Regions from separate parts of the Streptomyces sp. NPDC053426 genome, predicted to be linked through region 2. Evidence: riboswitches for the same ligand, from Rfam matches in the RefSeq annotation. Region 2 holds a riboswitch; the other holds the start of a gene.

Region 1 (3,653 bases), on a different contig from region 2:
CCGGAGGTCGACGAGAACGGCGTCCGGCGCAAGGTGAAGGCGACCGAGAAGCTGCGCGCCAAGCTGAGCAAGGGCTACTACGGCGAGGACGCCCAGATCCCGAAGCCGACCGTCGAGGAGTACAAGGAGATCACGAGCGGCCACGGCCACCACTGATCACCTTCAGCGCCTCACCCCAGTCGCCACACGACGGCGAAGGGCCCCCGTCCGTTCTGCGGACGGGGGCCCTTCGCCGTCCCCGGACCTGGATAGGGTGGACACCACCGGGACCCTGCCCGGTCCTCGGACTCTTCTACGACCATCAGGAGCGGCCATGAGCGCTGTGACCCCCGCTGGAGGCGACACCGCGGCGGGCCGTTCCTGGCCCGCCCTGCTGAACGGACTGCTGGACGGCCGGGACCTGACCGCCGAGGACACCGCCTGGGCGATGGACCTGATCATGCGCGGCGAGGCGACCGACGTGCAGATCGCCGGGTTCGCGGTGTCCCTGCGGGCCAAGGGCGAGACCGTCGAGGAGATCACCGGCTGCGTACGGGCGCTGTACGACCACGCCCATGTGATCGAGGTGCCGGGCGAGACGGTCGACATCGTCGGCACCGGCGGCGACGGCGCCAAGACGGTGAACATCTCCACGATGTCCTCGATCGTGGTGGCCGGCACCGGCGCGAAGGTCGTCAAGCACGGCAACCGGGCCGCGTCCTCCGCGTCCGGCGCCTCCGACGTCCTGGAGAAGCTCGGCGTCAATCTGGAGCTGACGCCGAAGCGGGTGGCCGAGGTCGCCGAGGAGGCCGGGATCACCTTCTGCTTCGCGGTGAAGTTCCACCCGGCGCTGCGCCACGTGGCCGCCGCGCGGGGCCAGCTCGGCGTCCGCACGGTGTTCAACTTCCTCGGCCCGCTGGCCAACCCGGCACGGGTCAAGGCACAGGCCGTCGGGGTCGCCGACCCGCGGATGGCGCCCATCATGGCCGGGGTGTTCGCCGAGCGCGGCCACTCCTCGCTGGTGTTCCGCGGCGACGACGGACTCGACGAGCTGACGACCACCGCCACCTCCCGGGTGTGGGTGGTGCGCGACGGCAAGGTCACCGAGGAGGCCTTCGACCCGCGTGACGTCGGCATCGAGCTGGTGCCCGTGGAGGCGCTGCGCGGTGCCGACGCCTCCTACAACGCCGAGGTCGCCCGCCGGCTCCTCGACGGCGAACCGGGCCCCGTACGGGACGCGGTGCTGCTGAACTCGGCGGCGGCACTGGTGGCCCTGGAGCCGGGCGGCGGCACCCTGACGGAACAGCTCCGCGCCGGAATGGCGAAGGCGGCCGAGGCGATCGACTCGGGAGCCGCCAAGCGGGTCCTGGAACGCTGGGTGACCGTCAGCAACGCGTAAGGCCTGCCCGGCGGGGGTGCCGGAGAGGCGGGGGCCGGTGCGCGCGTCCGCACCGCCTCGCGGCTGCGGACTCCCTCACACTCGGCTTCCCCCCCGGCTTCGTTCGAGTGGGGGTTCCCCTGCACGGGGAACCCCCGTCACCCCCGCTCACCGGGGCCGCGAGGCACCGTCGGTTTCCTCCAGCCCGGTCCGCCGGGCGGGCCCCGCCGCCCGGCGGTGGGATGTCCCGCGATCCGGACATGGGTTGCGGGGCGTCGATCATTTCGCGTACTTTTCCGTTCAGGTCATGAGTGACAGCCATCAGGCCCCGGCCGGCTGTCCGGCAACCCTCCGTCCGTGGCGGGGTGCCCCGGGTGAAGACCAGGCCGTGAGCAGCAAGGCTCACGGCAAGCGCGGACCCCTCGCACACCAGGGGTCCTGGTCGTCGAGGAGTCTTCCGTGAGCAAGCGAATGCGCTAGGGCCGCCGAGCCCCGCCTCCGCGCACCCCTTTTCCCTTCCTTCCGCGCTTGAGCGATGTGCGCTCGCGCGGGGATTCCGCCTGCCTCACCGGGAGTTGTGTCATGTCCGTCCCCACCGTCGCCGCCGACCGGTCCGTCCGCGCCCCGCTGCCCGTCCTCGGCCGGGACGTCACCGTTCCCCTCGTCACCGGGGGCGAGGTCACCTACGCCGCCCTCGACTACGCCGCCAGCGCCCCCGCCCTCCAGCGGGTCTGGGACGACGTGGCCGCCTACGCGCCGTACTACGGCAGCGTCCACCGGGGCGCCGGATACCTCTCCCAGCTCTCCACCGACCTGTTCGAGAACGCCCGCCGGACCGTCGCCGAGTTCCTCGACTGCCGTACCGGGGACCAGGTGGTGTTCACCCGGTCCACCACCGACTCCCTCAACCTGCTCGCCGCCGCGCTCCCCGACGGCTGCGAGGTCTTCGTCTTCGAGACCGAGCACCACGCCTCCCTGCTGCCCTGGCGCGACGCGCGCGTCACCTACCTGGACGCCCCGCGCAGCCCCCGCCAGGCGGTGGAGAACCTGGAGCGCGCCCTCGCCGACCGCGACCCTTACGGCCCCGCCCTGGTCTGTGTCACCGGCGCCTCCAACGTCACCGGCGAGCTGTGGCCCGTACGGGAACTGGCCGCCGCCGCGCACGCGCACGGCGCGCGGATCGTGCTGGACGCCGCCCAGCTCGCCCCGCACCACGCCGTCTCGGTGACCGACCTGGACGTCGACTGGGTCGCCTTCTCCGGGCACAAGCTGTACGCCCCCTTCGGCTCCGGTGTGCTGGCCGGCCGCGTCGACTGGCTCCGGGAGGCCGAGCCCTACCTCGCGGGCGGCGGCGCCAGCCGCAAGGTCACCCGGCGCGGGGACGGGGGAGTGGACGTGGAGTGGCACGAGGGCGCCGCCCGCCACGAGGCCGGCTCGCCCAACGTCATCGGCGCCTACGCCGTCGCGTCCGCCTGCAAGGCGCTCACCGAGGCCGGGTTCGAGGCGCTGGCCGCGCGTGAGGAGCGGCTGGTCCGGGAGGTGCGCGAAGGACTCGCGGACGTGCCCGAGGTGCGGTTCCTGTCCCTGTTCGGGGACGACGCCCCGCGCGTCGGTGTGCTCTCCTTCGTCGTGGAGGGCTGGAACAGCTCCCACTTCGCCGCGGCGCTGTCCGCGGAGTACGGCATCGGTGTGCGGGACGGGTTGTTCTGCGCGCATCCGCTGGTGCGTACGCTGCTCGGTGGTGATGCGCGGGCGCAGGGGGAGTGCGGGGCGCCTGAGGCGGGGCCCGGTGAGAAGTCGCTCAACGCGATTCGGGTCAGCTTCGGGGCGGGGACGCCCGATGAGCACGTGGAGCGGTTCGTGCGGGCGGTGCGGGAGCTCGTGCGGGACGGGGCTCGCTGGAACTACCGGACGGTGGACGGCCGCTGCGTACCGGACACCTCCGGCCGGGAGTGATTTCTTTCGCCCCCGCCGCCCCTTCCCGTCCCGACCTGGGGCTCCGCCCCAGACCCCGCTCCTCAAACGCCGGAGGGGCTAAATGTCAGCCCCTCCGGCGTTTGAGGAGCAGGGGTCCGGGGGCAGCGCCCCCGGGATGGGACGGGTAAGGGCGGCGGGGGCGGAAAAACTAGGTGGTCGCCGGCAACCGGGCGCCCAGCACGATCATGCGCAGGGCGCGCTCCGTGGCGTCGGTGAGGAGCTCCGCGCCGCGCACCAGCGCCTCCGCCAGAGCCATCGGCGCGGGCAGGATGCCATGACAGGCATCCACCCCCGGCACCTCCCCCGCCCCCTCCCCGAG
Region 2 (3,653 bases):
CAGCATCCGCACGCCGTCCTCGCCGACCCCGCGCCGCACCGCCTCGCGGTCGCCGTCGGACAGCGCCGAGCACACCCACAGCGCCCCCGCGTCCGGCCCGATCGCCGACAGCCCGGACACCAGCCCGCCACCGCCCCGCCCGGCCCGCAGCGAACCGTCGTCCTCCACCGTGTACGAGACGGGCCCCCGGTTGGAGGCGACCAGCACCTGAGCAGCACCGAAGCTTGAAGCCATACGCTGCAACCTAGCCCGGCCCCACGGGCCTCAAACGTGCGGATCGGCCGTATACGGGTCAGGCCACCCTTCGCGCCTGGTACTCCGCGATCTCCGCCATCGGCGGCCGTTCCTCCGTGTCGACGGAGTACGTACGGGGTTCGAAGTTGTCGCCGGTGCGCTCGAACTGGGTCAGGGACGGGCGGATCAGATGGCCGCGGGCCAGGCGGAGCTGGGCGGTGCGGTAGATCGCGGCGGCCATCCGGCCGAGGGCCTGGCCGTCCTGGTGGCGGTGCTTGCGGACACCGACGTCCACCTGGGCGAGGGCGTCCAGGCCGACCAGGTGCAGGGCGTCGACCAGCATGCCGAGCTCGACGCCGTACCCGACCGGGAACGGGAGCTGCTCCAGCAGGGAGCGGCGGGCCGCGTACTCGCCGCCGAGCGGCTGGACGAAGCCGGCGAGCTGGGGCCAGTGCATGTTCAGCAGCGGGCGGGCCATCAGCTCCGTGACCCGGCCGCCCTGACCGGCGGCGATCGTGCCGGAGGCGCGTCCGTCGGACACCGTGAGGGGACGGTCGTACATGGCCTTGACCAGGTGCACGTCCGGCTCGGTGAGCAGCGGGCCGACGATGCCGGAGACGAAGTCGGAGGAGAACTCCCGCAGATCCGCGTCGACGAAGCACACGATGTCGCCGCGGGTGACGAGCAGGGAGCGCCACAGCACCTCGCCCTTGCCGGGCACCGCCGGTATCCGGGGCAGGATCGCGTCCCGGTGCACCACGGTCGCGCCCGCAGCCGCCGCCACCTCGGCCGTGCGGTCGGTCGAGCCCGAGTCGACCACCACCACCTCGTCGACCAGCGGGACCTGGAGCACCAGGTCGTGCCGGATCACCGAGACGATCTCGCCGACCGTCGCCTCCTCGTCGAGCGCGGGCAGCACCACGCTCACCGTCTGCCCCGTGGCACGTTTCGCCGCCAGGATCCGGTGGAGCGGGCGGTCGGCCACGGACCAGGAGCGGTCGATCAGCCAGCGCTCGACTTCTTCCAGCACGGTCCCGGACTCCTCACTGGCCTGTGATCCATCTCGCGGTGCGGACGACTATCTCAACCATGCAGGCCTTCGGTTACAGTCTTGAGCAACGCCGACGACCACCGCATGCCGGGGTCACCGCGCGGACGACAACTGAACACCGCTCATCCAGAGGGGCAGAGGGATACGGCCCGATGAAGCCCCGGCAACCCTCCAGTCGGTTCTTGTCACACGGACGTGGCGAGGCTCCCGGCTAGGGAAGGTGCCAAATCCGTCTCACGGCGAGGTGCGTCGTGAGGAAGATGAGGAGAAAGGGCCTCGCCTCCATGGCTGTGCAGACCGTTGCAAGCACCACCGATTCCGCTGTAGACCTCGGCCCCGCCGCCGCGCTCTCCTGCCGCGAATGCGGACACCGCGTGCCCCTCGGCCCGGTCTTCGCCTGCGAGGAGTGTTTCGGCCCGCTGGAGATCGCGTACGACTTCTCGGCCCACGACACCGAGGAGCTCCGCAAGCGGATCGAGGCGGGACCCGCGAACATCTGGCGCTACGCGCCGCTGCTGCCCGTCCCGGCGGACGTGGCGACCAAGCCGAACCTGAACCCCGGCTGGACCAAGCTCGTCCAGGCCGACAACCTCGCGCGTGAGCTGGGTGTCGACGCCGGCAAGCTGTTCGTCAAGGACGACTCCGGCAACCCGACGCACTCCTTCAAGGACCGCGTCGTCGCCCAGGCCATCGAGGCCGCCCGCGCCTTCGGCTTCACCACCCTCTCCTGCTCCTCCACCGGCAACCTCGCCGGCGCCGTCGGCGCCGCCGCGGCCCGGGCGGGCTTCCGGTCCTGCGTGTTCATCCCGCACGACCTGGAGCAGGGCAAGGTCGTCATGGCCGCCGTCTACGGCGGTGAACTCGTCGGCATCGAGGGCAACTACGACGACGTGAACCGCTTCTGCTCCGAGCTGATCGGCGACCCGGCCGGCGAGGGCTGGGGCTTCGTCAACGTCAACCTGCGGCCGTACTACGCGGAGGGGTCCAAGACCCTCGCGTACGAGATCTGCGAGCAGCTCGGCTGGCGGCTCCCGGACCAGATCGTGGTCCCGATCGCCTCCGGCTCCCAGCTCACGAAGATCGACAAGGGGCTGCAGGAGCTGATCAAGCTCGGGCTGGTCGAGGACAAGCCGTACAAGATCTTCGGCGCGCAGGCCGAGGGGTGCTCGCCGGTGTCCACCGCGTACAAGGCGGGGCACGACGTCGTACGTCCGCAGAAGCCGGACACGATAGCCAAGTCGCTGGCGATCGGGAACCCGGCGGACGGGCCGTACGTGCTGGACATCGCCCGTCGGACGGGCGGGGCGGTGGAGGACGTGAACGACGAGCAGATCGTGGACGCGATCAAGCTGCTGGCGCGTACCGAGGGGATCTTCGCGGAGACCGCCGGTGGTGTGACCGTGGGGGTCACCAAGAAGCTTCTTGAGAGCGGTGCCCTCGACCCGTCTTTGACCACCGTGGTGCTCAACACGGGTGATGGTCTGAAGACGTTGGACGCGGTGGCGGGGACGGGGCTTACGGCGACGATCCGTCCGAGCCTCGAGTCGTTCCGTGAAGCCGGGCTTGTCTGAGTCGTTCGTCTGCGGACCGTCTGTGGCTGGTCGCGCAGTTCCCCGCGCCCCCAGGGTGCTGTCCCTTCCGGAGGTTTTGTCGTGAGCGTGACTGTCCGTATCCCCACCATCCTGCGTACCTACACCGGTGGGCAGGCCGAAGTGAGCGCCGAGGGGGCCACCCTCGGGGAGGTCATCTCGGACCTGGAGAAGAACCACACCGGGATCGCCGCCCGGGTGCTGGACGATCAGGGCAAGTTGCGGCGGTTCGTGAACGTCTACGTCAATGATGACGACGTGCGGTTCGAGCAGGGGCTCGAGACGGCCACCCCGGACGGGGCCGGCGTGTCGATCATTCCGGCGGTGGCCGGCGGCTGATCATTACCTTCGGTAATGACGGTTACCGAGCGTTTGGGACTTTGCCCCCTCCGTGAGAGATGCGGAGGGGGCAATTCCATGGGGTTGAGCGCGGTAGAGTTGGGGAACGCGCTCCCGATCCACTGATCGGAAACACTGAATTCCTGCCGCAGACCCGACTGGATGTAGCCAAAGTGCGGGCACCTTTCGCGGCATTTGTGACCTTTGCGCAGCCCGACTTGCCCTGGAATGAGGCGAATTCTCGCCACATTCCGGACCGGCGTCGTCCAGATTTCTCGTCCGATTGACCTGTTGCAGACGGCAGTTGGACAGATACATTCAGCCGCGGTCGACGCGTTCCGGCGCACGCCCCCAACCGTTGGGGGGTGAGGTCTGACCCGGATCCGCGAAGTGTGGATCTGTGCAAGGGCCAGTAATAGGGGAGTTAGGCATGGCTCAGG

Evidence for each region. A riboswitch is a leader RNA that binds a small molecule or an ion and turns the genes downstream of it on or off. The one in region 2 is predicted to bind S-adenosylmethionine.
Region 1: another riboswitch for S-adenosylmethionine. It lies ahead of ACZ62B_RS31310 (aminotransferase class V-fold PLP-dependent enzyme); the one in region 2 lies ahead of thrC (threonine synthase).

What each region holds. Positions count from the first base shown of each region.
Region 1 covers NZ_JBVJKE010000018.1:153,535-157,187, reverse strand. Annotated here, with positions in the region: gene qcrB (cytochrome bc1 complex cytochrome b subunit) at 1-156, shown strand, start outside; gene trpD (anthranilate phosphoribosyltransferase) at 314-1,378, shown strand; SAM riboswitch class IV at 1,661-1,777, shown strand; gene ACZ62B_RS31310 (aminotransferase class V-fold PLP-dependent enzyme) at 1,940-3,313, shown strand; gene ACZ62B_RS31305 (glycerate kinase) at 3,483-3,653, opposite strand, start outside.
Region 2 covers NZ_JBVJKE010000033.1:17,854-21,506, reverse strand. Annotated here, with positions in the region: gene ACZ62B_RS37435 (alpha,alpha-trehalose-phosphate synthase (UDP-forming)) at 1-234, opposite strand, end outside; gene ACZ62B_RS37430 (glucosyl-3-phosphoglycerate synthase) at 293-1,264, opposite strand; SAM riboswitch class I at 1,405-1,552, shown strand; gene thrC (threonine synthase) at 1,570-2,856, shown strand; gene ACZ62B_RS37420 (ubiquitin-like small modifier protein 1) at 2,938-3,213, shown strand; gene ACZ62B_RS37415 (cold-shock protein) at 3,644-3,653, shown strand, end outside.